One region of the Streptomyces sp. NBC_00029 genome, then DNA from elsewhere that is predicted to be linked to it. Evidence: riboswitches for the same ligand, from Rfam matches in the RefSeq annotation. Region 1 holds a riboswitch; each other region holds the start of a gene.

The links. A riboswitch is a leader RNA that binds a small molecule or an ion and turns the genes downstream of it on or off. The one in region 1 is predicted to bind cyclic di-AMP.
Positions count from the first base shown of each region.
Region 2: linked by a shared signal. The riboswitch ahead of OG753_RS18185 (transglycosylase family protein) and the one ahead of OG753_RS30640 (M23 family metallopeptidase) in region 1 are both predicted to bind cyclic di-AMP.
Region 3: linked by a shared signal. The riboswitch ahead of OG753_RS33750 (LysM peptidoglycan-binding domain-containing M23 family metallopeptidase) and the one ahead of OG753_RS30640 (M23 family metallopeptidase) in region 1 are both predicted to bind cyclic di-AMP.

Region 1 is NZ_CP108292.1:6,553,105-6,562,946, forward strand. Features, by position in the region: gene OG753_RS30625 (DNA topoisomerase IV subunit A) at 1-1,122, opposite strand, end outside; gene OG753_RS30630 (M16 family metallopeptidase) at 1,392-2,744, shown strand; gene OG753_RS30635 (pitrilysin family protein) at 2,765-4,132, shown strand; cyclic di-AMP (ydaO/yuaA leader) riboswitch at 4,350-4,509, shown strand; gene OG753_RS30640 (M23 family metallopeptidase) at 4,522-5,325, shown strand; gene OG753_RS30645 (GntR family transcriptional regulator) at 5,510-6,187, shown strand; gene OG753_RS30650 (HPr family phosphocarrier protein) at 6,481-6,762, opposite strand; gene OG753_RS30655 (GNAT family N-acetyltransferase) at 6,947-9,742, shown strand; gene OG753_RS30660 (DUF5998 family protein) at 9,793-9,842, shown strand, end outside.
Region 2 is NZ_CP108292.1:3,871,122-3,880,963, reverse strand. Features, by position in the region: gene OG753_RS18195 (cytochrome P450) at 1-273, shown strand, start outside; gene OG753_RS18190 (transglycosylase family protein) at 362-1,372, shown strand; cyclic di-AMP (ydaO/yuaA leader) riboswitch at 1,652-1,824, shown strand; gene OG753_RS18185 (transglycosylase family protein) at 1,827-2,540, shown strand; gene eno (phosphopyruvate hydratase) at 2,832-4,112, shown strand; gene OG753_RS18175 (septum formation initiator family protein) at 4,212-4,700, shown strand; gene OG753_RS18170 (DUF501 domain-containing protein) at 4,757-5,308, shown strand; gene OG753_RS18165 (exopolyphosphatase) at 5,305-6,246, shown strand; gene OG753_RS18160 (NAD(P)/FAD-dependent oxidoreductase) at 6,637-8,022, shown strand; gene OG753_RS18155 (class I SAM-dependent methyltransferase) at 8,192-9,601, shown strand; gene OG753_RS18150 (ABC transporter permease) at 9,668-9,842, opposite strand, start outside.
Region 3 is NZ_CP108292.1:7,291,124-7,300,965, reverse strand. Features, by position in the region: gene OG753_RS33775 (DUF742 domain-containing protein) at 1-278, opposite strand, end outside; gene OG753_RS33770 (roadblock/LC7 domain-containing protein) at 275-709, opposite strand; gene OG753_RS33765 (ATP-binding protein) at 745-2,625, opposite strand; gene OG753_RS33760 (MBL fold metallo-hydrolase) at 2,914-4,155, opposite strand; gene OG753_RS33755 (SGNH/GDSL hydrolase family protein) at 4,253-5,038, opposite strand; gene OG753_RS33750 (LysM peptidoglycan-binding domain-containing M23 family metallopeptidase) at 5,202-6,161, opposite strand; cyclic di-AMP (ydaO/yuaA leader) riboswitch at 6,166-6,362, opposite strand; gene OG753_RS33745 (tyrosine-protein phosphatase) at 6,655-7,446, shown strand; gene OG753_RS33740 (aspartate aminotransferase family protein) at 7,495-8,913, opposite strand; gene hpnH (adenosyl-hopene transferase HpnH) at 8,910-9,842, opposite strand, start outside.

The DNA of each region.
Region 1 (9,842 bases):
CCGTACGACCTCGAAGCGGTGGTCGAGATAGACCTCCAGCAGCTCCTTGAGGCCCAGCGTCAGGGGCTGCCCGTCCACCAGCGCCACGTTGTTGATGCCGAAGGACTCCTCCATCGGCGTCAGCTTGTAGAGCTGCTCCAGCACGGCCTCCGGGTGGAAGCCGTTCTTGATCTCGATGACCAGGCGCAGGCCGTGCGAGCGGTCGGTGAGGTCCTTGACGTCGGCGATGCCCTGGAGCTTCTTCGAGCCGACCAGGTCCTTGATCTTCGCGATGACCTTCTCGGGGCCGACCGTGAAGGGCAGTTCCGTGACGACCAGGCCCTTGCGGCGCGCCGTCACGTCCTCCACGGCCACGGTCGCGCGGATCTTGAACGTGCCGCGGCCGTTCTCGTAGGCGTCCTTGATGCCCGAGAGGCCGACGATCCGGCCGCCCGTGGGCAGGTCGGGACCCGGCACGAAGCGCATCAGCGCCTCCAGGTCCGCCTGCGGGTGGCGGATCAGGTGGCGGGCGGCCGCGATGACCTCGCCGAGGTTGTGCGGGGGCATGTTGGTGGCCATGCCGACCGCGATCCCGGACGCGCCGTTGACCAGCAGGTTCGGGTACGCGGCCGGGAGGGCGACCGGCTCCCGCTCCTGGCCGTCGTAGTTCGCGGTGAAGTCGACCGTGTCCTCGTCGATCGACTCGGTCATGAGCGACGTGGCGTCGGCCATCTTGCACTCGGTGTAACGCATCGCGGCCGGCGGGTCGTCGTTGCCGAGCGATCCGAAGTTGCCGTGGCCGTCGACCAGCGGCAGCCGCATGGAGAAGGGCTGGGCCATGCGCACGAGGGCGTCGTAGATGGACGCGTCACCGTGCGGGTGGAGCTTGCCCATGACCTCGCCGACGACACGGGCGCACTTCACGTAGCCGCGGTCGGGGCGCAGGCCCATCTCGTTCATCTGGTACACGATGCGCCGGTGCACCGGCTTCATGCCGTCCCGGGCGTCGGGCAGGGCGCGGGAGTAGATCACCGAGTACGCGTACTCGAGGAAGGAGCCCTGCATTTCGTCGACGACGTCGATGTCGAGGATCTTCTCCTCGAAATCCTCCGGCGGCGGGGTCTTCGTGCTGCGGCGGGCCATCGCTGCGCGGCTCCTTAACCAAAAATGGGGTGTGCTGGGTGGCTGGGTCTGGCGGTCTCGTCGTGGTCCGGCGGTCCGGGGGTGTCCGGCGAGGGTACGACGCGGACCATTGTGGCCCGACGCACCGACAACGCCGACTCCGACCCCGGGGGTCCCCCGGACGGAGTGCGGGGGAGTGACCCGGGAACTTATCCGGCGGTCGACGCGCTTGCATACAGTGGCAGGTCGATAAGAAATCTCTGCATCGCGATCGAAGGGACCACATGCCCATGGGTCACACGGCCACAGCCCAGGCCGGCTCCGGCGGCCTGACAGCGACCGAGCACCGGCTGGCCAACGGCCTGCGCGTGGTGCTGTCCGAAGACCACTTGACCCCGGTCGCCGCGGTCTGCCTCTGGTACGACGTCGGCTCCCGCCACGAAGTCAAGGGGCGTACCGGCCTGGCTCACCTCTTCGAGCACCTGATGTTCCAGGGCTCGGCGAGCGTACCGGGCAACGGGCACTTCGAACTGGTCCAGGGCGCCGGCGGTTCGCTCAACGGCACCACCAGCTTCGAGCGCACCAACTACTTCGAGACGATGCCGACCCACCAGCTGGAGCTCGCGCTCTGGCTGGAAGCGGACCGGATGGGGTCCCTGCTGGCCGCCCTGGACGACGAGTCCATGGAGAACCAGCGGGACGTCGTCAAGAACGAGCGCCGCCAGCGCTACGACAACGTGCCCTACGGCACTGCGTTCGAGCGGCTCACGGCCCTGGCCTACCCCGAGGGCCACCCGTACCACCACACCCCGATCGGCTCGATGGCCGACCTGGACGCGGCCTCCCTGGAGGACGCGCGCACCTTCTTCCGTACGTACTACGCGCCCAACAACGCGGTGCTCTCGGTCGTCGGGGACATCGACCCCGAGCAGACCCTCGCCTGGGTGGAGAAGTACTTCGGCACCATCCCCGCGCACGACGGCAAGCAGCCGCCCCGCGACGGCTCGCTGCCCGACACCATCGGGAAGCAGCTGCGCGAGGAGATCGTCGAGGAGGTCCCGGCGCGTGCGCTGATGGCCGCCTACCGGCTGCCGCACGACGGCACCCGCGAGTGCGACGCCGCCGACGTGGCGCTGACCATCCTGGGCGGCGGCGAGTCCTCGCTGCTGCACAACCGGCTGGTGCGCCGTGACCAGACGGCCGTCGCCGCCGGCTTCGGCATGCTGCGCCTGGCCGGGGCGCCGTCCCTGGGCTGGCTGGACGTCAAGACCTCCAGCGGGGTCGAGATCCCCACGATCGAGGCGGCCGTCGACGAGGAGCTCGCGCGGTTCGCCGCCGAGGGCCCGACGGCCGAGGAGATGGAGCGCGCCCAGGCGCAGCTGGAGCGGGAGTGGCTCGACCGGCTGAGCACGGTGGCCGGACGCGCCGACGAACTGTGCCGCTTCGCGGTGCTGTTCGGCGACCCGCAGCTGGCGCTGACCGCCGTCCAGCGGGTGCTGGACATCACCGCCGAGGAGGTGCAGGCCGTGGCCGCGGCCCGCCTGCGCCCGGACAACCGCGCGGTGCTCGTGTACGAGCCGATCGCGGCCGACGAGTCCGACCAGCACGACGAGTCCGACGAGAACGAGGGGGCGGAGCAGTGAGCGACACCGCAGCCGTCACGATGACCTTCCACCCGCAGCCGCAGGCCGGCGAACCGCAGCCGTGGGCCTTCCCGGCCCCCGACCGCGGGCAGCTGCCCAACGGGCTGACCCTGCTGCGCTGCCACCGGCCGGGACAGCAGGTCGTCGCGGTCGAGGTCAACCTCGCCGCCCCGCTCGACGCCGAGCCCGAGGGCCTGGACGGCGTGGCGACCATCATGGCGAGGGCGCTCTCCGAGGGCACCGACAAGCACTCGGCCGAGGAGTTCTCGGCCGAGCTGGAGCGGTGCGGCGCCACCCTCGACGCGCACGCCGACCACCCCGGCATCCGGGTCTCGCTGGAGGTTCCGGCCTCCCGGCTACCCAAGGCGCTCGGCCTGCTCGCGGAGGCGCTGCGTGCCCCCGCCTTCGCCGACGCAGAGGTGGACCGGCTGGTGCGCAACCGGCTCGACGAGATCCCCCACGAGCTGGCCAATCCGCAGCGCCGCGCCGCCAAGCAGCTCTCCAAGGAGCTCTTCCCGGCCACCTTGCGGATGTCCCGGCCGCGCCAGGGCACCGAGGAGACGGTCGCGCGGATCGACTCCGCCGCCGTGCGCGCCTTCTACGAGGCCCACGTACGCCCCGCGACGGCCACCGCGGTGGTCGTCGGCGACCTGACCGGCATCGACCTGGACGCCGTGCTGGCGGACACCCTGGGCACCTGGACGGGCAACACCGCCGCGGCCCGCCCGGTGCCGCCGGTGACCGCGGACGACACCGGCCGCGTGGTCATCGTGGACCGGCCCGGAGCGGTCCAGACGCAGCTGCTGATCGGCCGGATCGGGTCGGACCGCCACGACCGGGTGTGGGCGGCCCAGGTGCTGGGCACCTACTGCCTGGGCGGCACCCTCACCTCGCGCCTGGACAAGGTGCTGCGCGAGGAGAAGGGGTACACCTACGGCGTGCGCGCCTTCGGCCAGGTGCTGCGCTCCACCGCGGACGGCAAGGGCGCCTCGATGCTCGCCATCAGCGGCTCGGTGGACACCCCGAACACCGGCCCGGCGCTCGAGGACCTCTGGAAGGTGCTGCGTACCCTCGCGGAGGGCGGTCTGACCGACGCCGAACGCGATGTCGCCGTACAGAACTTGGTGGGCGTGGCCCCGCTGAAGTTCGAGACGGCGGCCTCGGTCGCGGGCACTCTCGCCGACCAGGTCGAGCAGGAACTGCCGGACGACTACCAGGCGCAGTTGTACGCCCAGCTCGCCGAAACCGGCACCGTGGAGGCCACTTCCGCGGTCGTGAAGGCCTTCCCGGCGGACCGGCTGGTCACCGTTCTGGTGGGCGACGCCTCGCTGATCGAGGAGCCCGTCCGGGCCCTCGGGATCGGTGCGGTGACGGTCGTCTCCAACTGACGCCCAGGTGACGGTCCTTTGAGGGCCGGCTGAAGGATTCGGCAAGGGGTTCTGGTGACTTGTTCACCAGAACCCCTTTTGTCCGTTTAGTGGTGAGGTTGCTTGTATGCGGTGTGGCGTACGCAACAAAAAGCCGTGTCTGTTTGGCGATTGACTGATGATCCGCCTAGCGTCGGCCGTGCTGTCCGTCAGTTGTGCCCGCCGCACCCGCGGCACCGGACAGTGATCGCCGAGTCCCCGTCAGGCGCGAGCCTGGGGAGCCGGGGACCCACATGTGTCCCTGGGGTGAATCGGACCCCCTCGCAAGAGGAGATCCGTAGGAGACCTTCCTGCTCCGAACCCGTCAGCTAACCCGGTAGGCGAGAAGGAAGGAAAGGATCAAACCCTTCATGGCGTTTGGCAGTCGTCCCGCTGGCTCCGGTAAGCACCGTGGTTCCAGCCGTCTGAGCCGCAAGACCGCCGGTTACGCCGGTATCGCCGCGATCGCCACCACGGGTGTCGTCGGCTCCCTCGCCGCCCCGGCCTTCGCCGCGGACAACCACAGCAGCAACATCGGCCAGGACAACGGCCTGAACGCGGTGGTCGTCGCCGAGGACCTCGCGGGCGACATTTCCGACCAGGCCGACTCCCAGCGCCGCGCCGCCGAGCACGACGCCGCGAAGGCGCAGGCCGAGGCCGACGCGAAGCAGCGGGCCGCGGAGGCCAAGCGCCTCGCCGAGGCCAAGGCGAAGGCCGAGCGCGAAGCCGCCGAGCGTGCGGCCCGCGAGGAGGAGCGCAAGCGCCTCAACACCTTCGTCGCCCCGCTCTCCGACTCGTACGTCAGCACGCAGTACCACGCGGGCGGCGGCATGTGGTCCTCCGGCAGCCACACGGGCATCGACTTCCACGCTTCCTCCGGCACCTCGGTGCACGCGGTGGGCGTGGGCACGGTCGTCGAGGCCGGCTGGGGCGGCGCGTACGGCAACAACGTCGTCATCAAGCACAACGACGGCACGTTCACGCAGTACGGCCACCTGTCCTCGCTGAGCGTCTCCGTCGGCCAGCAGGTCACCCCGGGCCAGCAGATCGGTCTGTCGGGCTCCACCGGCAACTCCAGCGGCCCGCACCTGCACTTCGAGGCCCGCACCGGCTCGCAGTACGGCTCGGACATCGACCCGATCGCGTACCTGCGCTCGCACGGCGTCAGCCTCTGACCCGGCCCCGCACCGCTTCACCGAAGACCCCGGCTCCCCGAGCCGGGGTCTTTGTGTTGCGCCCTTGTGCAAATGTTTCGTATTTCCGGCCGCTCTCGGAAATTATCGTGTGTTGCAATAGAGTCGCAGCACGCGCTTGGGCGTGCAATGAGGCTGGCAGTCGGAAATAGGCGGAGGTCCTGTCTTGCGTATTCCTGCGCACGCGGTATGCACAGCAATCCGCGACGACATCGTCTCCGGGGTGTTCGAGCCGGGCGGCCGGCTGACCGAGGAGGTGCTGGCCCGCCGGTACGGGGTCTCGCGCGTCCCGGTCCGCGAGGCCCTGCGGACCCTGGAGTCGGAAGGGTTCGTGACCACGCGGCGCCACGCGGGGGCCTGCGTGGCCGAGCCGACCGAGCAGGAGGCCGCGGACCTGCTGGAGGTGCGGATGCTCCTGGAGCCGCTGGCCGCCGCCAGAGCCGCCCGGCGGCGCACAGACGCGCACCTCAAGGTGCTGCGGGGGCTGGTCAGGCTGGGGCAGGAGCGGGCCAGGCGGGGCCAGGGGGAGGATCTGCGGTCCCTGGGCGGCTGGTTCCACGAGACGCTCGCACAGGCCTCCGGCAGCCCCGGCCTGATCGCGATGCTCACGCAGATGCGGCACAAGATCGCCTGGATGTACGTGGTGGAGGCGCCGGCCCGGCCCGTGGAGTCCTGGGCGGAGCACGGCGCGATCGTGGACGCGGTGGCGCGCGGCGATGCCGAACGGGCGCGAGCGCTGACCGTGCTCCATGCCGACCGGGCGGCGGGGGCGCACCGGCCGAGGCTCCGCCCGGCGGTGAGGACTTCGCAACCTGTCGTAAACATGTCGAGCGGCCGGCATTAACAGCAGCCGTATACAAAGGATGGAATCACGCGAATTCGCTGCGCGGTGGGCGGTCGATTTCCGCCCCGAGGCAATGTGCCGTGCCGAATTCCTGCGGAGCTGAATGCCGGTGCGCCCGGCATTTCGGCGAGACCCTTTCCGTGCCGCCGGGCCGGTTTCTTCCCGTTCCGATTCCGGAGGGGAAGCCGTGCGGGCGGGGCCGTTGCCGGGAGCGGCGGTCAGGGCGCGGGAATGACGAAGCCGCGGTCCCCGTCCGGGGGCCGCGGCTTCGTGGTGGGGTCGAACCCGAAGGGTCAGACGGTCTCGGGGAGCTCCTCGAGACCCTCGGCGACCAGCTTCGCGAGGCGGTCCAGCGCGGCGTCCGCACCCTCGGCCTCGGAGGCGAGGACGATCTCCTCGCCGCCCTGGGCGCCCAGGCCCAGGACCGCCAGCATGGAGGCGGCGTTGACGGGGTCGCCGCCGGACTTCGCGATGGTCACCGGGACGCCGGAAGCGGTCGTCGCACGGACGAAGATCGAGGCGGGACGAGCGTGCAGGCCCTCGGCCCAGCCGACGTTGACGCGGCGCTCTGCCATGGTGATGCCCTTCAGGTTCTTACGGTTGTCTAGACCAGTCTCTCACGACGCCCGGAATGCTCGGACCGACCTTCGGCCTGAATTTTTCGCCGTTCGACCTTCCCCAGCTTGCACTGACTTGTCCCGATATGCATCATGCGCCGCGCGCGCACTGCCGGGCCCGATCCGGCCGTAAGGTAGGCCCATGACCATCGAGTCGGACCCCTCCTACCCGGCCCACTGGGAAGCCGATGTCGTCCTCCGTGACGGCGGCACCGCCCGGATCAGGCCCATCACCACCGAGGACGCGGGCCGGCTCGTCAGCTTCTACGAGCAGGTCTCGGACGAGTCGAAGTACTACCGCTTCTTCGCTCCCTACCCCCGCCTCTCCGACCGCGACGTGCACCGCTTCACGCACCACGACTACGTGGACCGGGTCGGCCTCGCCGCAACCATCGGCGGGGAGTTCATCGCCACCGTCCGCTACGACCGCATCGACGCCGACGGCCGGCCCGCCTCCGCACCCGCCGACGAGGCCGAGGTCGCCTTCCTCGTCCAGGACGCCCACCAGGGCCGCGGGGTCGCCTCCACCCTCCTCGAACACATCGGGGCGGTGGCCCGGGAACGCGGCATCCGGCGGTTCGCCGCCGAGGTGCTGCCCGCCAACACCAAGATGATCAAGGTGTTCACGGACGCCGGCTACCAGCAGAAGCGCAGCTTCGAGGACGGCTCCGTCCACCTCACCCTCGACCTCGAACCCACCGCCGAGTCCCTCGCCGTGCAGCGCGCCCGCGAACAGCGCGCCGAGGCCCGCTCCGTGCAGCGGCTGCTGGCCCCCGGCTCGGTGGCCGTGGTCGGAGTCAGCCGTTCCGGCGCGGGCGTGGGCGCGGCCGCACTGCGGAACCTGCGCGACAGCGGCTTCCACGGCCACCTCTACGCCGTCAACGAGGCCGTCACCCGCGACCTGCTCGACGGCGTACGGGCCTACCGCACGGTCGAGGCCATCGGCGGCCCCGTCGACCTCGCGGTGATCGCGGTCCCGGCCGACCGGGTCCCCGACGCGGTGGCCGCCTGCGGCGAGCACGGCGTGCAGGGGCTCGTCGTCCTGTCCGCCGGATACGGCGAGAGCGGCCCGGCCGGACTCGCCCGCCAGCGCGAACTGGTGCGGCAGGTGCGCTCGTACGGGATGCGGCTCATCGGGCCGAACGCCTACGGGGTGATCAACACCTCCCCGGACGTGGAGCTCAACGCCTCCCTCACCCCCGCCCCGATGCCGACGCGCGGCCGCATCGGCCTGTTCACGCAGTCCGGGGCCATCGGCATCGCCCTGCTCTCCGGTCTGCTCCGGCGCGGCGAGGGCCTGTCCTCCTTCGTCTCCGCGGGGAACCGGGCCGACGTCTCGGGCAACGACATCCTCCAGTACTGGTACGACGACGAGGCCACCGACGTCGCGCTGCTCTACCTCGAAACCCTCGGCAACCCGCGGAAGTTCACCCGCCTCGCCCGCCGGACGGCGGCCGTCAAGCCCGTGGTCGTCGCCAAGGGCGGCCGCCACAGCCCCGCCGGGCACGTCGTCCCCGACACCAGGCTGCCGGACGCCACCGTCTCCGCCCTGCTGCGGCAGGCCGGCGTCATCCGCGTCGACACGGTCACCGAGCTCGTGGACGTCGGCCTCCTGCTCGCCGCGCAGCCACTGCCCGCCGGGCCCCGGATCGCGATCCTCGGCAACTCCGAATCCCTCGGGATCCTCACCTACGACGCCTGCCTCACCCAGGGCCTGCGGCCGCTGCCCCCGCTGGACCTGACGACGGCCGCCTCACCGGCGGACTTCCGCGCCGCCCTCACCGACGCACTGCGCTCCGAGGACTGCGACGCGGTGGTCGTCACGGCCATCCCCTGGGTGAGCGAGGACGCACCCGCGGACGACCTGGCCGGCGCGCTGCGCGACGCGGTGGCCGAGTACCCCGGCAAGCCCGTGGCGGTGGTGCACGTCGAGCTCGGCGAGCTCGTCGAGGCACTCTCCGCGGTGCGGGGCCTCCCGCAGCCCGCCCCCTACCGGAACTGGGGCCCGGCCCCGGACCCCGCCCCGGACGCCGCACCCCCGGCGGCGGTCCCGCTGTCCGCCGCGGGCGACAGCATCCCCAGCTACCCCGCCGCCGAGCGGGCGGTCAAGGCCGTCGCCGAAGCGGTCCGGTACGGGCAGTGGCGCCGGGCCACCGCCGACGCCGGGCAGGTCCCCGAGTACGAGGACATCGACGAGGCCGGGGCCGCGGCGCAGCTGGCCGGACTCCTGGTGGACGTCGACGCCGGGGCCGTGCTGACCCTGACCGACTGGGACGCCCGCGAGCTGCTCGCGCGGTACGGGATCCGGGTCCTGCCCACCCTGCCCGCCCCGAGCGCCGACGCGGCGGTCCGGGCCGCCGGGGTCCTGGGCTACCCGGTGGCGCTCAAGACCACCGCCCCCCACCTGCGCCACCGCGCGGACCTCGGCGGCGTACGGCTCGACCTCACGAGCGAGGCCGAGCTGCGGCGCTCGTACGAGGAGCTCACCGACGCGCTCGGCAAGCCGGCCGAGCTCCAGCCCGTGGTGCAGGCCATGGTGCCGCGCGGGGTCGACACCGTCGTCCGCTCGGTCATCGACCCGGCCGCGGGCGCCGTCCTCTCCTTCGGGCTCGCCGGTGTGGCCTCCGAGCTGCTCGGCGACACCGCGCACCGGCTCGTGCCGGCCACCGACCGGGACGCCGCCGGACTGATCCGGTCCATCCGGACGGCTCCCCTGCTGTTCGGCTGGCGCGGCAGCGACCCCGTGGACACACCCGCCCTGGAGGACCTGCTCCTGCGGCTCTCCCGCCTCGTCGACGACCATCCCGAGGTGACGGGCGTCCTGCTGGAGCCCGTCGTGGTCGCCGCGGAGGGCGTCTCGGTGCTCAGTGCCACCGTCCGTGTCGCGCACCCGCCCGCCCGCGGTGATCTCGGTCCGCGGACCCTCCCCAGTTACTGACCGGGTACGGCGCGGTGGGAGGGCACCCGAAGGGCCTTACCATTGACCCCATGGCGAAATCCGGTACGACGACCCAGGGGCTGCGCACGGCGATCGAGCG
Region 2 (9,842 bases), 2.7 Mb from region 1:
CCCGAGCGGTTCGCGGACCCGGACACCCTCGACCTCTCACGGAGCGACAACCAGCACCTCGGATACGGTCACGGCATCCACTACTGCGTGGGTGCCCCGCTCGCCCGGCTCGAAGGACAGACTGCGCTCGCGACTTTGCTGACGCGCCTGCCCGATCTGGAGCTCGCCATTCCGCCCCAAGACCTGCGCTGGCGTGGGGGGTTGATCATGCGAGGGCTACGTACTCTTCCCGTTCGGTTTACAGCTCAAAACACTTCAGCGACATCTGATTAAAAGTCAGATCCAGCTTGAACTTGTGACAATCGTTCGAAGGCCGCTAGGTTCTGCCGTTACCCCGCTGTTATGCGAAAGGTGCACCTACATGCGTTCCGGGAACGGCCGCCACAGACGCCCCCGCCAGGTCCCCGCGCTGGTCGTCACAGCCGGAGTCACTGGCTCCGCGCTGGCTCTGCCGCTGCTAGCGGCAACCAGTGCCACCGCCGCCGACACGTCCACATGGGACAAGGTCGCCGAATGCGAGAGCGGTGGCGCCTGGAGCGCCAACTTCGGCAGCGGCGCCTACGGCGGACTCCAGTTCACCCAGGAGGAGTGGCAGAGCGCCGGCGGACTCGACTTCGCCGAGCGCCCCGACCTCGCGAGCCGGTCGCAGCAGATCGCGGTGGCCGAGCGGGTGCTGGGTTCGACGGGCCCGCAGGCCTGGCCGCTGTGCGCGGCCTCGGCCGGACTGGACCGGCAGAGCCCCGCCGCACAGGTGGACCCCGGTCTGCCCGGCGGCAAGGGCCCGCTCGCCCCGGCGCCGGCCCGCCCGGACGACGCGGTTCCGTCCACCAAGGGCGGCAAGCCGTCCACGGACTACGGGTCGCCGACCCCGAGCCCGTCCGACACCCCGTTCCTCATTCCCGACGCCCCGTCCATCGGACTGCCCGTCATGCCCGCGCCGGACGTCCCGACGACGCCTCCCGTCGACCCGACGCTCCCGGGCACCACGCCGGCCCCCGTCGACCCGACGGCCCCGACGCTGCCGGTGGACCCGACCGCGCCCACGACCCCGCCCGTCACGCCCGGACTGCCCCCGGTCTCCCCGACGGACCCTGCGGCTCCCGGGGCTCCGGAGACGCCCGAGACCCTGGGTGCCACTCCGGGCGTGGGCAACGGCAAGCACCGCGGTGCGCCTGCACCCGAGTCGGCGGGCCCCTCTGACGTCTCGTCGAACCCCACGTACACGGTCCAGGCGGGCGACAGCCTGGCGACCATCGCGGTTGCCAAGGGCGTAAAGGGCGGCTGGAACGGTCTCTACGAGGCCAACGAGCAGGTCATCGGTGAGGACGCCAACCTGATCAAGCCCGGCCAGAACCTGGATCTAACCACGTAATAAGGACAGTTCAGTTATCCGGAAAGGGTCGAATGTCGGTTTTCGTCAAGTGAGACATGCGTCTCTTCCGGTCAACTGGCGTGTCTCTCCGCGGGGCTTCCGCAAACACCGCCCTCACCTGCGCAAACACCTCTGCGGGGAGCGCAAGTAGGGGCCGTTTCTCCCCGATGTTCCTCGTTGAACATCGGGGAGAGACCTGTCTACCTTCTGAATCGCTCGCCACCGCGAGCTCCTTCGACCGCATCGCCGAATCCTGCCGGCGGACGGGGGGAACAGTCGTCGCGTCAAGCGCCGAAGGCAGGAGCGGGGGAACCAAGGTAGGTGCCGGGAGCGGCCGTTGAGAGACGGTCACGCCACCGGCTAGGGGTTAAGACGTGCGCTAGGTCGCACGGCCGGGCAACTCACTCGCCCGAACCCGACAGCTCACCTCGTAGGCGTCGGTGAGGAGAACTCCATGCTGCTTTCCGGCAAGGGCAAGCACCGTCGCGGTACCGCCATCGAGCGGTCCGTCCGCATCGTCACGCTCGCCGGTGTCGCCGGTGTGGCCGTGGCCGCCCCGCTGATGGCCGCGGGCACCGCCAGTGCCGCCACCACGTCCGAGTGGGACAAGGTCGCGCAGTGCGAGTCCGGTGGCAACTGGGCCATCAACACGGGCAACGGCTACTACGGCGGCCTGCAGTTCTCGTCCTCCACGTGGGCCGGCCACGGCGGCAAGGCGTACGCCCCGCAGGCCAACCAGGCCACCAAGGCGCAGCAGATAGCCGTCGCGGAGAAGGTCCTCAAGAACCAGGGCAAGGGCGCCTGGCCGCACTGCGGCAAGGGCCTGTCGAACGCCGCCAACAACGGTGGCGGCACCGGCACCCCGGCGTCGAACAAGCCGCAGACGAAGCCGCAGCCGAAGCCGAAGACCGAGAAGAAGACCGAGACCAAGGCCGCGCCGAAGACCGAGCGCGCCGAGGCTCCGGTCACCCGCTCCGAGCGCACCGAGGCTCCGGCCGCGCCGAAGACCGGCAACGGCTCGTACGAGGTCAAGCCGGGCGACACCCTGGGCACCATCGCCGAGACCAACGGCGTCAAGGGCGGCTGGGAGAAGCTCTTCGAGCTGAACAAGGACATCGTCTCGGACGCCGACCTGATCTTCCCGGGTCAGAAGCTCAAGCTCAGCTGAACATTGCGGCAAAAGCCGCAAAACCCTGTGCAGGACGTCCTCTGACTGTGTGCAGGATGCCCACCGCCCGGCGCATGCTCCACGCGCCGGGCGGTGCTGTTCCCGGCCTCCGTGGGCCGATGATCAAGGGGCTATGTCCCGGAAGAGGGGTATTCGGTCCCTTTTTCGTCCCAGGGTCCGGGCGGTCGGCCGGTCGAGTGCCCGGAGCCGGTTAGGCTCTAGGCGGCAAGGCCATCCCACGGCCTGACACGCCACCGCACACCCAGCGTCACATCCCAGAAGGAGATGCTCGTGCCGTCCATCGACGTCGTCGTAGCCCGGGAAATCCTGGACTCCCGAGGCAACCCCACGGTCGAGGTCGAGGTGGGCCTCGACGATGGCAGCACCGGCCGTGCTGCAGTTCCGTCCGGCGCCTCCACCGGTGCATTCGAGGCCATCGAGCTCCGTGACGGTGACCCCGACCGTTACTTCGGCAAGGGTGTCGAGAAGGCCGTCCTCGCCGTCATCGAGCAGATCGGCCCGGAGCTCGTCGGCTACGACGCCACCGAGCAGCGTCTGATCGACCAGGCCATGTTCGACCTGGACGCCACCGACAACAAGGGCTCGCTCGGCGCCAACGCCATCCTCGGCGTGTCCCTGGCCGTCGCGCACGCCGCGTCCGAGGCCTCGGACCTTCCGCTCTTCCGCTACCTCGGCGGTCCGAACGCGCACCTGCTGCCCGTTCCGATGATGAACATCCTCAACGGTGGGTCGCACGCCGACTCCAACGTGGACATCCAGGAGTTCATGATCGCCCCCATCGGCGCGGAGTCCTTCTCCGAGGCGCTGCGTTGGGGTGCCGAGGTCTACCACACCCTCAAGAAGGTCCTGCACACCAAGGGCCTCTCCACCGGCCTGGGTGACGAGGGCGGCTTCGCCCCGAACCTGGAGTCGAACCGCGCCGCGCTCGACCTCATCATCGAGGCCATCAAGCAGGCCGGCTACACCCCGGGCACGGACATCGCGCTCGCGCTCGACGTCGCCGCGTCCGAGTTCTACAAGGACGGCCAGTACGAGTTCGAGGGCAAGTCCCGCTCGGCCGCCGAGATGACCGACTACTACGCCGAGCTCGTCGAGGCGTACCCGCTCGTCTCCATCGAGGACCCGCTGTTCGAGGACGACTGGGACGGCTGGAAGACCATCACCGACCGCCTCGGCGCGAAGGTCCAGATCGTCGGTGACGACCTGTTCGTCACCAACCCGGAGCGTCTGGCCCGCGGTATCGAGGAGGGCTCCGCGAACGCCCTGCTCGTGAAGGTGAACCAGATCGGTTCGCTGACCGAGACCCTGGACGCCGTCGAGATGGCCCAGCGCAACGGCTTCAAGTGCATGATGTCCCACCGCTCCGGTGAGACCGAGGACGTCACCATCGCCGACCTCGCCGTCGCCGTGAACTGCGGTCAGATCAAGACCGGCGCCCCGGCCCGCTCGGACCGCGTCGCCAAGTACAACCAGCTGCTGCGCATCGAGGAGATCCTCGACGACGCCGCGGTGTACGCGGGCCGCTCCGCCTTCCCGCGCTTCAAGGGCTAATCACCCCCCTGAGGGGCTGGCCTCCGTACGTCCCCGCACTCGGTCCCGTACCGTGTGCGGGGACGTATTGCGTAGTGCGTACCTAGGGGAGGCGGACCAATGGCCGGGAACCGGGATCGGTTCTCCACCTTCTCCACCGCGACCAGGCTCAAGCAGCTCGGTGAGCGGACCGCCGCCCACGTCTACCGGTCGCAGTCGCGGCGTCAGGTCCGCCGCAGCCGGCTCACCGGCCGTGCCGCGCTCCTGGTGCTCGTCCTCTGTACGCTGGTCGTCGCCCTCGCGTATCCGATGCGTCAGTACGTGTCCCAGCGCTCGGAGATCGCGGAGCAGCAGCGGGCCGCCGCGACCGCGCGGGAGCGCCTGGAGCGGCTCCGCGACGAGAAGGCCCGCTGGCAGGACGACGCCTACGCGGAGCAGCAGGCGCGCAAGCACCTGCACTTCCTGCGCCCGGGGGAGATCGGCTACATCATGAGCGACCCCGGGGCCCAGCCCCCACAGCCGAACCGGACCGGCCAGGCCGGCTCCGACCGGCCCTGGTACTCCAACGTCTGGGACGGCGTCGACAAGGCCGACCGCCCCGGCGACTGACCCGTACCGCCGTACCGCAGCACCCATCCACGAGAACGAAGAGACTTCCTCCAGGCATGCAGACGCCCCCGCCCCAGACCGACCGGACCGAGCCGACCGACGCGGACATCGAGGCGTTCGAGCAGCAGCTCGGCCGCCCGCCGCGCGGACTGCGCGCCATCGCGCACCGCTGCCCCTGCGGGCAGCCGGACGTGGTGGAGACCGCCCCGCGGCTCCCCGACGGCACCCCCTTCCCGACGCTGTACTACCTGACGTGCCCGCGCGCGGCCTCCGCGATCGGCACGCTGGAGGCCAACGGCGTGATGAAGGAGATGCAGGCCCGGCTCGCCGAGGACAAGGAACTGGCCGCCGCCTACCAGGCCGCGCACGAGGACTACATCGAGCGGCGCGACGCCATCGAGGTGCTCCAGGGCTTCCCGAGCGCCGGCGGCATGCCGGACCGGGTCAAGTGCCTGCACGTGCTGGTCGGCCACTCCCTGGCCGCCGGCCCCGGGGTGAACCCGTTCGGCGACGAGGCCCTCGCCATGCTGCCCGAGTGGTGGGCCAAGGGCGCCTGCGTCGTGCCGTGCGGTGAGAAGAAGACGGACGACGGGGAGTCGCGGGCGTGACCCGGGTCGCCGCCGTCGACTGCGGCACGAACTCCATCCGGCTGCTCGTGGCGGACTGCGACCCGGCCACCGGCGAGCTGGTCGAGCTGGACCGCCGGATGACCGTCGTCCGGCTCGGCCAGGGCGTGGACCGGACCGGCCGCCTGGCCCCGGAGGCCCTGGAGCGCACCTTCGCCGCCTGCCGCGAGTACGCGGGGGTCATCAAGGAGTTCGGCGCGGAGCGCGTGCGCTTCGTGGCGACCTCCGCCTCCCGGGACGCCGAGAACCGGGCGGACTTCGTCCGGGGCGTCCTGGACATCCTGGGCGTCGAGCCCGAGGTGATCTCCGGTGACCAGGAGGCGGAGTTCTCCTTCACGGGTGCCACCAAGGAGCTCACGGCCCACGAGCACCTGGAGCGGCCGTTCCTGGTGGTGGACATCGGCGGTGGCTCCACCGAGTTCGTGGTCGGCGAGGAGCACGTCCGGGCGGCCCGTTCCGTGGACATCGGCTGCGTCCGGATGACCGAGCGGCACCTGGTGGTGGACGGGGTCGTCACGGACCCGCCGACCGCGGAGCAGGTCGCCGCGATCCGGGCGGACATCGAGGCGGCGCTGGACCTGGCCGCCGAGAGCGTCCCGCTGTCCGAGGCGCGCACCCTGGTGGGCCTGGCCGGCTCGGTGACCACGGTCGCCGGGATCGCGCTGGGGCTGCCGGAGTACCGCTCGTCGGCCATCCACCACTCCCGGATCTCCTACGAGCAGGTCCGCGGGATCAGTGAGCGGATGCTGACGCAGACGCACGCCGAGCGCGCGGCGATCCCGGTGATGCATCCGGGCCGGGTGGACGTGATCGGCGCGGGCGCGCTGGTGCTGTTGGCGATCATGGAACGTATCGGCGCTTCCGAGGTTGTCGTGTCGGAGCACGACATCCTCGATGGAATCGCTTGGTCCATCGCCTGAACGACCTTCGAAGCAGCCTGTGAGGGGCTCTCGGGGCGGTGATCCAAACAAAGTTCGTGAAGTTCTTCACAAGGAAAAAGGGTCTGTTGGGTCGGCGGAGGGGTCCTTGGGGCCCTTCCGGGGGCCCTCAGGCCCTTTTTCCGTCGCGTTCGTGCGATCCGCGGAGGCGACGGGTTCCGCGTCAGAGGTATGGACGAACCCCTGTGGTCCAGTCCGCTTTCGGCCTTGGAGGCCAGTTCAGGACGGGTGAACAACGACTCCGGACACCTCGTGGTTCCCGTCGCGCACCATGACCTCCGTCACGTGGGCGGCGGAGTGTAGCAGAGGGTCTCCCAGTCCTTGTGAAGGGGCTCACGAGCGACACCCCTTTGGGTGCTGGATACTCGTTCCATGAGCACCACGGAGCGTCCCAGGATCCTCGTTGTAGGAGGTGGGTACGTAGGCCTGTACGCAGCCAAGCGCATCATGAAGAAGATGCGCTACGGCGAGGCGACCGTCACGGTCGTCGACCCGCGCTCGTACATGACCTACCAGCCCTTCCTCCCTGAAGTGGCCGCAGGCAGCATCTCGCCTCGGCACGTCGTCGTCCCGCTGCGACGCGTGCTGCCCAAGGCAGAGGTCCTCACCGGCCGGGTCACCAGCATCGACCAGGACCGCAAGGTCGCCGTCGTCACGCCGCTCGTCGGCGAGGCGTACGAGCTGCCCTTCGACTACCTGGTGATCGCGCTCGGCGCCGTCTCCCGCACCTTCCCGATCCCCGGCCTCGCCGAACAGGGCATCGGTATGAAGGGCGTCGAAGAGGGCATCGGCCTGCGCAACCACGTCCTCGAGCAGCTCGACAAGGCCGAGTCCACGACGGACGAGAACGTCCGCCGCAAGGCCCTCACCTTCGTCTTCGTCGGCGGCGGCTTCGCCGGTGCGGAGACCATCGGCGAGGTCGAGGACATGGCCCGCGACGCCGCGAAGTACTACTCCACGATCAAGCGCGAGGACATGCGCTTCATCCTGGTCGACGCGGCCGACAAGATCCTTCCCGAGGTCGGGCCCAAGCTCGGCACCTGGGGCAAGGAGCACCTCGAGTCCCGCGGCATCGAGATCTACCTGAGCACCTCCATGGACTCCTGCGTGGACGGCCACGTGGTGCTGAAGAACGGCCTCGAGGTCGACTCCAACACCATCGTGTGGACCGCCGGCGTCAAGCCGAACCCGGTGCTGGCCCGCTACGGCCTGCCGCTGGGCCCGCGCGGCCACGTCGACGCCCAGCCGACCCTCCAGGTCACGGGCACGGACTACATCTGGACCGCCGGCGACAACGCCCAGGTTCCGGACATGGCCTCCCGCAAGGCCGGCGTCGAGAACGCCTGGTGCCCGCCGAACGCCCAGCACGCGCTGCGCCAGGCCAAGGTCCTCGGCGACAACGTCATCTCGGGCATGCGGGGCTTCCCGCAGGCCGAGTACTCGCACTCCAACAAGGGTGCGGTGGCGGGCCTCGGCCTCCACAAGGGCGTTGCGATGATCGTCATGGGCAAGACGAAGATCAAGCTCAAGGGCCGGCTCGCCTGGTACATGCACCGTGGCTACCACGGCATGGCCATGCCGACCTGGAACCGCAAGATCCGCGTCTTCGCCGACTGGACCCTCGCCATGTTCCTCAAGCGCGAGGTCGTCTCCCTCGGTGCGCTGGAGACCCCCCGCGAGGAGTTCTACGAGGCCGCCAAGCCGGCGCCGGCCCCAGCCGCCGCCGCTGCCCCGGCCGAGAAGGCCAAGGCCTCCTGACCGGTGTGACCGGCCGGACCTGAGCTCCACCGGGTCCAACGGCTTCACCTGTACGACCTGCACGACCCCGAAGGGGCCGCCCGCCATCCGTGGTGCGGGCGGCCTCTTCGGCGTACCCGGGGCCCGGGATGGGTAGACGGAGGGGTCGGAGCTTTTGTGGAGGTGCGCCATGACCGACGCCGCGCCGCGGCTCGCCGTTGTTGCCGAGACTCTGATGGGTGCCCCGCTGCCGGTGCGCGTGCGTGCCTGGGACGGCAGTGAGGCGGGTCCGCCCGACGGTCCCGTGCTCGTGATCCACGACCGCCGCGCCGTGCGGCGGATGCTCTGGAGGCCCGGCGAGCTGGGTCTGGCCCGCGCCTGGGTGGCGGGGGAGCTGACCGTCGAGGGCAGCCTGTTCGACCTGCTGGACCGGGTGGCGGGCCTGCTGTGGGAGCGGGAACGGGAACTGCCGCCCGTCGGCCCCGCCGTCTCCACGGCGCAGGGCGGGCCCGGACGGTTCGCGGCGCTCGGGGGCGCCGTGCGCCGCGCCGGTCTGCCCGCGCTCTCCCGGCTGCCGGGGGCGAAGTGGCGCGATCCCGCCCACCGGGCCGCCGCACGCGAGCTGATCGCCCTCGCCGGACCCCTCCCGCCGCCCGCGCCCCCCGCCGAGGAGGCGGCTTCCCGGCGGACCGGGCCGCGCCACAGCAAGGTCCGCGACCGCCGGGCCGTCAGCCACCACTACGACGTCGGCAACGACTTCTACGAGCGGGTGCTCGGCCCCTCGATGGTGTACTCCTGCGCCTACTGGAGCCCCGGCTCCACCCTGGAACAGGCCCAGCGCGACAAGCTGGACCTGGTCTGCCGCAAGCTCGCCCTGCGGCCCGGGGACCGGCTGCTCGACGTCGGCTGCGGCTGGGGGTCCATGGCGCTGCACGCCGCCCGCGAGTACGGCGTCCGGGTCACCGGCGTCACGCTCTCCCGGGAGCAGGCCGTGTACGCCCGTAAACGGGTCGCCGACGCGGGACTGACCGATGTGGTGGACATCCGGATCCAGGACTACCGGGACGTCAGCGACGGCCCGTACGAGGCCATTTCCTCCATCGGGATGGCCGAACACGTCGGGGCCGACCGCTACCGGGACTACGCCCGCACCCTGCACGCCCTGCTGCGCCCCGGCGGACGGCTGCTGAACCACCAGATCGCCCGCCGCCCGGAGCCCGACGAAGAGGCCTACCGGATCGACGAGTTCATCGACGCCTACGTCTTCCCCGACGGGGAGCTCTCCCCGCTCGGCTCCACGGTCGGCGAACTGGAGCGAGCCGGCTTCGAGGTCCGCGACGTGGAGGCGCTGCGCGAGCACTACGGGCTGACCCTGCGGGCCTGGGTGTCCCGCCTGGAGGAGCACTGGACCGAGGCGGTACGGCTGACCTCCCCGGGGCGGGCCCGGGTCTGGCAGCTCTACATGGCGGCCTGCGCGCTCGGCTTCGAGCGGGGCCGCCTCGGGGTCAACCAGGTGCTCGCGGTGCGGCCCACGGCGTCCGGGGACGCCCGGCTGCCCCTGCGGCTGCGTACGTGGGACGCGGAAGCAGAAACGGTCTAGCACTGCGACGGGAACGCGGAAGGGCCCCAGGCGACGCCTGGGGCCCTTCCGGTGTCCGTGTCGCCGCTACTCCGTCTTGATGGCGGTGAGCATGTTCAGGCGGGCGGCGCTGCGGGCCGGCCACATGGCGGCCAGGACACCGACCACGGCGGCCAGCAGGAGGAAGATGCCGATCCGGTCCCAGGGGAGGATCAGTTCGTAGTTCGGCATGGCCTTCGCCATCGTGGTACCGACCGCCCAG
Region 3 (9,842 bases), 740 kb from region 1:
TTCACCACCACGGCCGGCAGCCGCAGCTGCCCGGCCACCTCGGCGACGGTGACCGTTGCGGCGCCCGCGCACATCCGCAGCGCGAGGGTGTGCTCCGCCCCGAGCGGGATGCCCGGCCGGACGCCGGTCGCGGACACCAGCGACAGCAGGTCGAGCGCGACGCCCGGCCTGGTCCGCCCCCCACTGGCGGTGTACGGGCGCATCACCTTGCCCGCCGAGTCGTCGAGCCACGGTGTGTCCCGGCCCTTCGTGCACTCCCCCGTCCCGCGGACCCTCATCGCTCCGCGTCGGCGACGGGCCGCCGCGGCGGGGCCGCCAGGTACGGACGCACGCGCTTGACCAGCATCGCCATCTCGTAGCCGAGCACCCCGGCGTCGGCCTGCCGGTCGGCGAGGACGGCCAGGCAGGTCCCGGATCCGGCCGCGGAGACGAACAGGAGCGCGGTGTCGAGTTCGACCACGACCTGCCGCACCCCGGCGCCGTCCCCGAAGCGGGAGCCCGCGCTGCGGCCCAGTGAGTACAGCCCGGACGCGAGGGCCGCCATGTGGTCGGCGCTGTCGGCGTCCAGGCCGTGCACGCAGGTCACGAGGCCGTCGGCGGTGAGGAGTACGGCGCTGCTCGTGTAGGGCACGCGCTGCACCAGGCCGCTGAGCAGCCAGTCGAGATCCGAGAGCCGGCTGCCGGTCTTCGTCGCCACTTCGCCGCCCATGGGGGTGCGCTCCTTGCTGAGGTGAGGGGTCGGGGTCATGCCTGGTTCTCCGACTGGGCGAGACCGAAGCCCCGTTGGAAGGCGGCCATCAGTCCAGGGTCGTGCAGGGGCTGCTCGGGGTCGGCGGCCCGCCGCGGGGCGGGAGCCTCGCGCAGCTGGGGCGCGAGGTGCTGCTGGGCGCGGCGCCGGGGCAGGACCGGCCGGTCGCCCTCGGCGAGCTCGGCCGGCGCACCGGGTACGGGACCGGCCGCGGGCGTCCGAGCCGGCGCGGACCAGGACACGGCCCCGGCCCCGGCCGGTGAGACCGGCGCGGGCCCGAGCCGGGGATCGGCCGCGGGCGCCGACCAGGACACCGCCCCGGAGCCGGGCATGGAGCCGGGCGCGCGTGCGGAATCCGGATCGGGGCCGAAATCGGGACGGCGATCAGGACCGGGAGCGGGATCGGGACCGGTCCGCGGGGCGGGGACGGTACCGGCCGTCGCACCGGACCGGGGCGCGCGCAGCGGCTCGGGCTCCGGGACCGCCACCGGCAGGGGCCCGGGGCGGGGCTCCGGTTCGTACGGGGCCCCGGTGCCCGGGAATCCGGGCGCCTGCCAGGTCTCCGGCGCGGGCGCCGGCCGGGGCATCCGTACCGGCTCCAGGGGTGGCGACGACGCCCCCTGCCCGGTCCCCCACGCCGTGGTCCGGGAACCGCCCGCCGCGTCGGCCGCGGTGGGCGCCTGCGCACCCAGCAGCTCCTGGGGCAGCACCAGCACGGCCAGCACACCGCCGTAGATGTTGGACTTGAGCTCGACGGCGATCCCGTGCCGGCGGGCCAGCGCCGACACCACGAACAGGCCGATCCGTCCGTCCGCCAGCAGGTGCCGGACGCTGACCTGGTCGGGGTCGCCGAGCAGGGCGTTCATCCGGTGCTGTTCCTCGGCCGGCATGCCGAGCCCCCGGTCCTCCACCTCGACGGCGATCCCGGCGGTGACCCGCTCGGCGCGCAGCACCACATCGGTGTCGGGGGCGGAGAAGACCGTCGCGTTCTCGACGAGTTCGGCCAGCAGGTGCACGACGTCCGCGACGGCGTGCCCGCGGACGCTGCCGCCGGCCGGGGGCACCACCTTGACTCTGGTGTACTGCTCGACCTCCGCGACCGAGGAGCGGAGCACTTCGCTCAGGTCGATGGGCCTGGTCCACTGGCGCCGGGAGGCGGCGCCGCCCAGTACGGCGAGGTTCTCGGCGTGCCGGCGGATACGGGTGGCGAGGTGGTCGACGTGGAAGAGCTCCTTGAGGAGGTCGGGGTCCTCGACCGTGTCCTCCAGGTCGTCCAGCAGCGAGATCTCGCGATGCACGAGGGACTGGAGCCTGCGCGCGAGGTTGACGAAGACCTCGACGGTGCGCTCGCTGTCGGACGGGGCGGCCGGTCCGGCCAGCCGCAGGAGGGTCGTGTGCGCCTGTTCCCGGGCTCCGCGCAGCTCCTGGGAGAGCAGCCAGAACTCGTCCGTCCCGGCCGGATCCCCGCCGGGCGGGGCCGCGCCCGGGCCCCCGCGCGCCTGGCGGGGCGGGGCTTCGCCCCGTTCCAGCAGGTTGGCGGCCGTGCGCAGCTCGTGGCGGCCGCGCACGCTGGAACGGCGCAGCGCCTCGCACCGGTCCCGTACGGCCTTGGCGGCGCGCTGGGCCCCGAGCAGGGCCGCAGCGAGCGCGCCGACGACGAGGAGGGCGCAGCCGGTGAGCACCGGCCACAGCCGGGCGTCGCGGTCGCCGGCTCCCCCGCCGAGCTGGAGGGTGAAGATCACCGCGGCTGCCCCGCTGAGCGCGGCGGCGAGCGTGGGCAGCACGGCGGCGCGCACCAGCTGGGGGCGTATCTGCCTACCGGGACCGGTGACGGCGTGTCTCGACGGGGCGTGGCGGGCGGCGCGGGGTCCGGACATCGGCGTCCTCGGTACGTGGGGCCCGGCCCCCAGCGTTCCCGGGGTCCGGTGTTGATCACCGAATACCCACGCTAGACCTCGTTACCGCGCCCCGGACGGCCAGTTGGCGAACTTCGCGGGGGTGCTTCCCGCTCCCGGTGGAGCGCTCGTACAGCCGCCCGAATGCGCCGGTCGGACCCCGCGGACCGCCCCGGCGCCGCCCCGCGGCCGCCGGCCGGACCGGTCCCGGGACGGCCGCCGGCCGCCCCGATGTGCCGGGGCGGCCGGAAGGTCCGTCCGCGCGGTGCGCTACGACCCGACGGACTCCGGCTTCTCCTGTCCGCCGGTTCCCGCGGAACCCACGCGCGCCGCCGTTCCCGCCACTGACCCGGCTCCCAGCGGAGGAACGGCCGAAGGGCCGTCGACCGGGCCGCCCGTCCGCTCCCCGGCCACGAACGGGCGCCACCACGGCATGCTCGGGGCTCCGGCGGTGCCGGGCTCGAACGGCTGGCCGGGGATCGGCAGGGCGACGGCCGCTCCGGCCCCCTCGGCCGCGGCCAGCGTGCCCTCTCCCGGCTCGTCCCACGGATGCAGGGCCAGGTTGAAAGTGCCCCAGTGGATCGGCAGCATCGTGCCGTGGGGGGTGCCGCCCTGCAGGTCGAGGTGGGCGCGCATGCCCTCCTCGGGCGTCATGTGGATGTCGGGCCAGTACTCCGAATACGCGCCGATCTGGATCATCGTGGCGTCGAAGGGCCCGTGCTCGGCGCCGATCTCCTCGAAACCGGGGAAGTAGCCGGTGTCCCCGCTGTGGTAGATCCGGTGCTCGTCGCCCGCGACGACCCAGGACGCCCACAGAGTGTGCTGCTGGTTGCGCAGGCCACGGCCGCAGAAGTGCCGGGCGGGGGTCGCCGTGAGGGACAGTCCGGCGATCTTGGTGCTCTCGTTCCAGTCCAGCTCGCGCAGCCGGTCGGCCGGTACGCCCCAGCGCTCCAGGTGCGCGCCGACCCCGAGCGGCACGGCGAAGACCGTGTCCGTACCGGCCAGCTCCTTGATCGTCGGCAGGTCGAGGTGGTCGTAGTGGTCGTGCGAGATGACCACGACGTCGACCTCGCCCAGCGAGGACAGCGGGACCGGCACCGGGTGCAGCCGCTTGGGCCCGGCGAAGGGGAAGGGGGAGCACCGCTCGCCCCAGACCGGGTCGAACAGCACCCGGCGCCCGTCGATCTCCGCGAGCACGCTGGAGTGCCCCATCCAGGTCAGCCGCAGGCCGCTCGCGGGCGGCTTCGCCAGGTCCGCGAGGGTCGTCGGGTGCACCGGGATCGGCGCGGCGGGGCTGCGGCGGACCCGCTGCTCCCGGTGGAAGTAGATCTTGGCGAACTCCGCCATCGAACCCGAGGGCCTGTTCCGGGCCCCGACCGGGTTCTGGAAGACTCCGTCGGCGAAGTTCGGCGAGCGGCGGATCCGCTCGAGCCGGGCGCCGGACGGGTCCGCGCCGAAGGCTTCGGGCCGCAGGGCACGCAGCCGCGGACGCAAGGGACGGGAGCCGGTCAAAGCGCCTCCAGGGAGGATGGGGTCAGGATGGCCGTATCTCTACGACCATCCCAACGCACACCGGCCCCGAAGGATTCCGCTTGTCGCTCCCGCGCCGCTACAGCGGCAGCAGGTCCGGCCGCTTCGCCTCGACGTGGTCCCCGGAGGACTCCCCGCGCAGCCGCCGCCCGATCCACGGGGCGAGGTGTTCGCGGGCCCACTGGATGTTGTCCCGGGTCACGTCCACCGAGCCGCGCGGCCGCTCCGGGGGCCACGGCTGGTCGGGGTCGGCCGGTACGTCCAGTCCGAGCACCTGCGCGGCGCGCAGCGCGACCCGCGTGTGGCCCTCGGGAGAGAGGTGCAGCCGGTCCGTGTCCCAGGCCCGCCGGTCCTGTACGGACTTCAGCGACCAGAGGTCGAGCACCGGGCACTCGTAGCGGTCGGCGATGGCGCGGACGTGTGCACTGTAGGTCGCGACCTTGCCGCGGAGGTGCTTGAGCACCGGTACGCCCCGGGTGTCGAAGCCCGTGGTGATCATGACAAGGCCGACGGACCCGGTGAGGTCGGCCACGGCCGCCTCGAACCGCTCCGCCACGTCGTCCGGGTCGGTGCCGGGCCGGATGATGTCGTTGCCGCCCGCGCAGAAGGTCACGAGGTCCGGCGCGAGGTCCTTGGCTCTCGGGAGCTGGTCGGCCACGATCTGGTCCAGGAGCTTCCCCCGCACCGCCAGATTCGCATACCGGAAGTCGTGCTCGTCGCGCTGATCGGCCAGGAGCACGGCGAGCCGGTCCGCCCAGCCGAGATAGGAATCCCCGGGTCCCGGGTCCCCCACGCCTTCGGTGAAGCTGTCCCCGATCGCCGCGTACGAGCCGATGGTCTTGAGTTTGGTCGTCGTCGCTGCCACGGGAACCCATACTTCACTCCCGTAACCAACCTACGCCAACGTAATGAGGGGTTGACGGACCGTGATCTGTACCACGTGGGGGATAAGGAATAAGTACACGTGAGGCCGGGACCCCCCTCGGGTCCCGGCCTCACGTGTGTCGGTGGTCCGACGGCGGGTGCCGTCAGAGGCTCGCGCCCTTCGAGCGGAGGTACGCGATCGGGTCCAGGTCCGAGCCGTAGGACGGGGTCGTACGGATCTCGAAGTGGAGGTGCGGGCCGGTCGAGTTGCCGGTGGAGCCGGAGAGTCCGATGGACTGGCCGGCGGTCACGCTCTGACCGGAGGAGACCGAGAGCTGGGACAGGTGGGCGTACTGCGAGTACTTGCCGTCCGCGTGCTGGATGACGACCTCGTTGCCGTACGAGCCGCTCCAGCCGGCGGAGACCACGGTGCCCGCGCCGACGGCCCTGACGCTGGTGCCCATGGAGGCGATGAAGTCCACGCCGGTGTGGTAGCCGGAGGACCACATGGCGCCCGCGACCTTGTACTGGGTGGAGATCCCGCCGCCGACCGGGGCGACGAAGCCGGCGGCCGACTGCGGAGCGGCGGGCGCCTCGGCGGCGGCTTCCTGCTGCGCCGGGGCGGCCTTCCCGGCCTGCTTGCGCACGGAGGGGGCGGACTTCGCGGCGGACTCCGGCGCGGGCTCCGCGGCCGGCTTCGCCTCGGCCTCGGGAGCGGCCTCGGCCGGCTTCGCCCCGCCCGGACCACCGAGGGTCAGCTTCAGGCCGGGGTGGATCAGCGACGGGTTGCTGCCGACGGCCTCGCGGTTGTCGGCGTACAGCTGCTCCCAGCCGCCGGAAAGGTGGCGCTCAACGGCGATCTTGGAGAGGTAGTCGCCCGGCACGACCGTGTAGACGGTCGGCGCGGCCGCGGTGGCGGCGACGGGAGCCGCCTGCAGAGCGGCCGGGGCCTGCGGGGCCACCGCGGGGGCGACCGCGGTCGCGGCGGCCGGGGCACCGGCGGCGTGGGCGCCGGCGGCTCCGATCAGCGGCAGCGCGAGGGCCGCACCCCCGGTTCCCGCGACGGCGAAACCGCGCGAAAGGGAAAGGGACTTGGGACGGCGGTGCTTACCCTTTGCAGGCATGACGAATTCCTCTCCGGCGCCTGCGAGGTGAGCTGTCGGGTTCGGACTGGAGATGTCCGGCCGTGCATGTACTGGACATGAACGGCTTCACCCCGAGCCGTCCCGGCGAAAAGATCTCCGGTACGGCGGCTTACCTGGTTCCCCCGCTCCTGCCGCGCGAATAGGTCGGGTGCGGTTTCCGGGAGGCGGCAGGATTTGGCGGTCCACCCGGATCGATCGCGAAGGTAATCCCTTGCGGCCACGGGTAACAAGCCGCGAATTCCCTGACGGAATCACAGACATGAGGGACCGAAGGAATTACCGTCACCCTCCGTCCATTCCGCACGGCCAACAGCCGCCCCGACTGGGCCATTCGCCTTTAGCGATCAGGCACTCACGGTCACCGTATGATCTGGCTCACGGGGACGCGCCCGATCTCGCCTCCCGATATGGCAAGTTGGCGCCAAACAGTGTAATTCGGACAGAGGCCCCACGACGTGGCGGAGGAGTTGCTTTGACCCAGCAGATACAGGAGCCGGAGCTGACCGGAGTGCGCAATTTCCGCGATGTGGGCGGATTGCCGACTTCTGACGGACGAACGGTCAGTACGGGACGACTGTTCCGAAGCGGACATCTCGCACATGCCACCGAAAGCGATGCAGAATTCCTCGCCTCGCTCGGCCTCCACACCATCTTCGACTTCCGCAACGGCGCCGACCACGCGCTGGAGGGGCCGGACGTCGAGCTGCCCGGCGTCCGGAACCTCAACATCCCGCTCTCGGACCCGGCCGACGGACGGGAGTTCTGGCGGCTGGTCCGCGACGGCGACCTCGTCCAGCTGCGCGAGATCCTCGGCGACGGCAAGGCGGCGGCCCGCATGTCGAACTCGTACCGCGGGATCATCCGGCAGCGCACCGCCGAGCACAGCCGGGTCGTGCACGCCCTCGCCGAGGACAGCGTCCCCGCCCTCATGCACTGCGCGGCCGGCAAGGACCGGGCCGGCCTGTCGATCGCCGTCACCCTGCTCGCCGTGGGCGTCGAGCGTGAGGCGATCGTGGCGGACTACCTGGAGTCGAACGCCCCGCACCGCCGCTACCGCGTGCGCCGCAGCGACGAGTCGCCCGAGGCCCGTTCCCCCGAGGTCATGGAGCTGCTCCAGCCGCTCTTCGACGCCCGCGCCGAATACCTGCTGGCCGCCTTCGACACCATCGACGAGGTCTGGGGCGGGGTGGACCCCTACCTGGCGGAGGGCCTCGGGCTGCGGCCCGAGACCCTCGGCCGGCTGCGGGACCGGCTCCTGGTCTGACGCGGCGGGGCCCGGTTCCCGAGCCCCGCCCCCGAGGTCGGCGGGCCGTCAGCGCGCGGCGACGGCCTGCTTGACCAGCGTCCTGCCGAAGTCCCAGATCAGCCCGGATCCGCCGTGCGCCTCGTCCATGACCTCGCGGAAGGCCCCGACGAACCGGTCCACGTCCCCCTCGTCCACGATCAGCGGCGGGATCAGCTTGATCACCTCCAGGTGGTCCCCGGAGACCTGGGTGAGGATCCGGTGCTTCTGCAGCAGGGGCACCACGACCATCTGCGCGAAGAGCCCCTTGCGGGCCGCCTGCAACATCGTCCACCGGCTGCGCAGGCCCAGCGAGGAGGGCCGGCCGAACTCGATGCCGATCATCAGCCCGCGCCCCCGCACCTCGTGCAGCAGCTCGTACTCGTCCACCAGAGCGGCGAGGCGCCCGCGCAGCAGGTCGCCCATGACCCGGGCGTTCGCCACGACCTCCTCGTCCTCCATGACGGACAGGACCGCGAGGCCCGCCGCCATGGCCTGGGCGTTGGAACCGAAGCTCGCGGAGTGCACGAGCACCCGGTCCATGGACGAGTAGACCTTCTTGAAGATCCAGTCCTTGCCCAGGGTCGCGCCGACCGGGACGTACCCGCCCGAGAGCGCCTTCGCCACGCACACCAGATCCGGTTCCACGCCCGGCTCGTGCTGGTACGCGTAGAAGTCCCCGGTGCGCCCGAGGCCGGTCTGCACCTCGTCCGCGATCAGCAGCGCCCCGCGCCGGTGCAGCATCTCCTGCGCCGCGAGGAGGAAGCCGGGCGGGGCGGCCAGCACCCCCTTGCCCTGGACCGGCTCGACGATCAGTGCGGCGACGTCCCCGCGCTTCAGCTCCCGCTCCAGGGCCGCGAGGTCCCCGAGCGTGATCCTCGTGTCGGGGAGCAGTGGTGCGAAGCCGTCCCGGAAGCCGCCCTCCCCGTTGACCGAGAGGGAGCCCGTCGTGAGCCCGTGGAAGGCGTGGTCGCAGTAGAGGATCCTGGGGCGCCCGGTGGCGTACCGGGCGAACTTCAGGGCCGTCTCCACCGCCTCGGTGCCGCTGTTGCCGAAGAAGACCCGGTCCAGGTGGGGGCTGTACGAGAGCAGCTTCTCGGCCAGCAGCCCGGGCAGCGGCTGGCAGTCGAAGCGGGTGAGGTCGGCGAGCTGGGCGTCCAGGACGTCGTGCAGGGCCCGGCGGACGACCGGGTGGTGCCGGCCCAGACCCATCACTCCGAACCCGGCCAGCATGTCGAGGTAGTCGTTGCCCTCGGCGTCCCAGAAGTGCGCTCCCTCGGCCCGCTCGTAGACCTTGTCGAAGCCGATGGTGTGCAGCATCCGGGGCAGCTGGTGGTTGAGGTGCCGGGCGTGCAGCTCGTACCGTTCCGCGCCGCGCTCGGCCAGCAGGGCGCCGAGGTCGAAGCCCTTGCCCCGGCCGCCCTCCTCCTCCCGTGGCCGCGCGTTCATGCCGACTTGTCCCGGTTGCTGGCGATCGTCTCCCGGGCCGCGCGCAGGGATTCCTTGAGGGAGCCCATGGTGGCGAGGACGGCGGTGGGCTCGTAGCCGCAGTGCGCCATGCAGTTCGCGCAGCGCGGGTCCTTCCCGCGGCCGTACTTGTCCCAGTCGGTGTCGTTGATGAGCTCGCGGTACGTCGGTACGTAGCCGTCGCTCATCAGATAGCAGGGTCGCTGCCAGCCGAAGAGGGAGTAATTCGGAATGGCCCAGGCCGTGCAGGGGAAATCGACCTTTCCTTCCAGGAAGTCCAGGAAGAGCGGGGAGTGGTTGAGCCGCCAGCGGCGCCGGTTGCCGCCCGCGAAGGCCTTCCTGAAGAGTTCTCGGGTCTGTTCCACTCCCAGGAAGTGCTCCTGGTCGGGCGCCTTTTCGTAGGCGTAGGCGGGCGAGATCATCATCTCGTCGACCCGGAGGTCGTCATTGAGGTAGTTGAGCACCTCGATGATCGTCTGCGGGGTGTCGGTGTTGAAGAAGGTGGAGTTGGTGGTCACGCGGAATCCGCGCCGCTTCGCCTCCTTGATGGCCGCGACCGCCTCGTCGAAGACGCCCTCCTTGGCCACCGACTCGTCGTGGCGCTCGCGCAGGCCGTCGATGTGTACGGCGAAGGCGAAATACGGGGAAGGCGTGAACTTCTCGATCTTCTTGCGCAGCAGCATCGCGTTGGTGCACAGGAACACGTACTTCCGGCGCGCCACCAACTGACGGACGATCTCGTGGATCTGCGGGTGCATCAAGGGCTCGCCGCCCGCGATGGACACCATGGGAGCACCGGACTCCAGCACGGCGCCGACCGCCTGAGCGACCGGCATGCGCTGCTTGAGGACCCCGGCCGGGTGCTGGATCTTCCCGCACCCCTCACAGGCCAGGTTGCAGGCGTAGAGCGG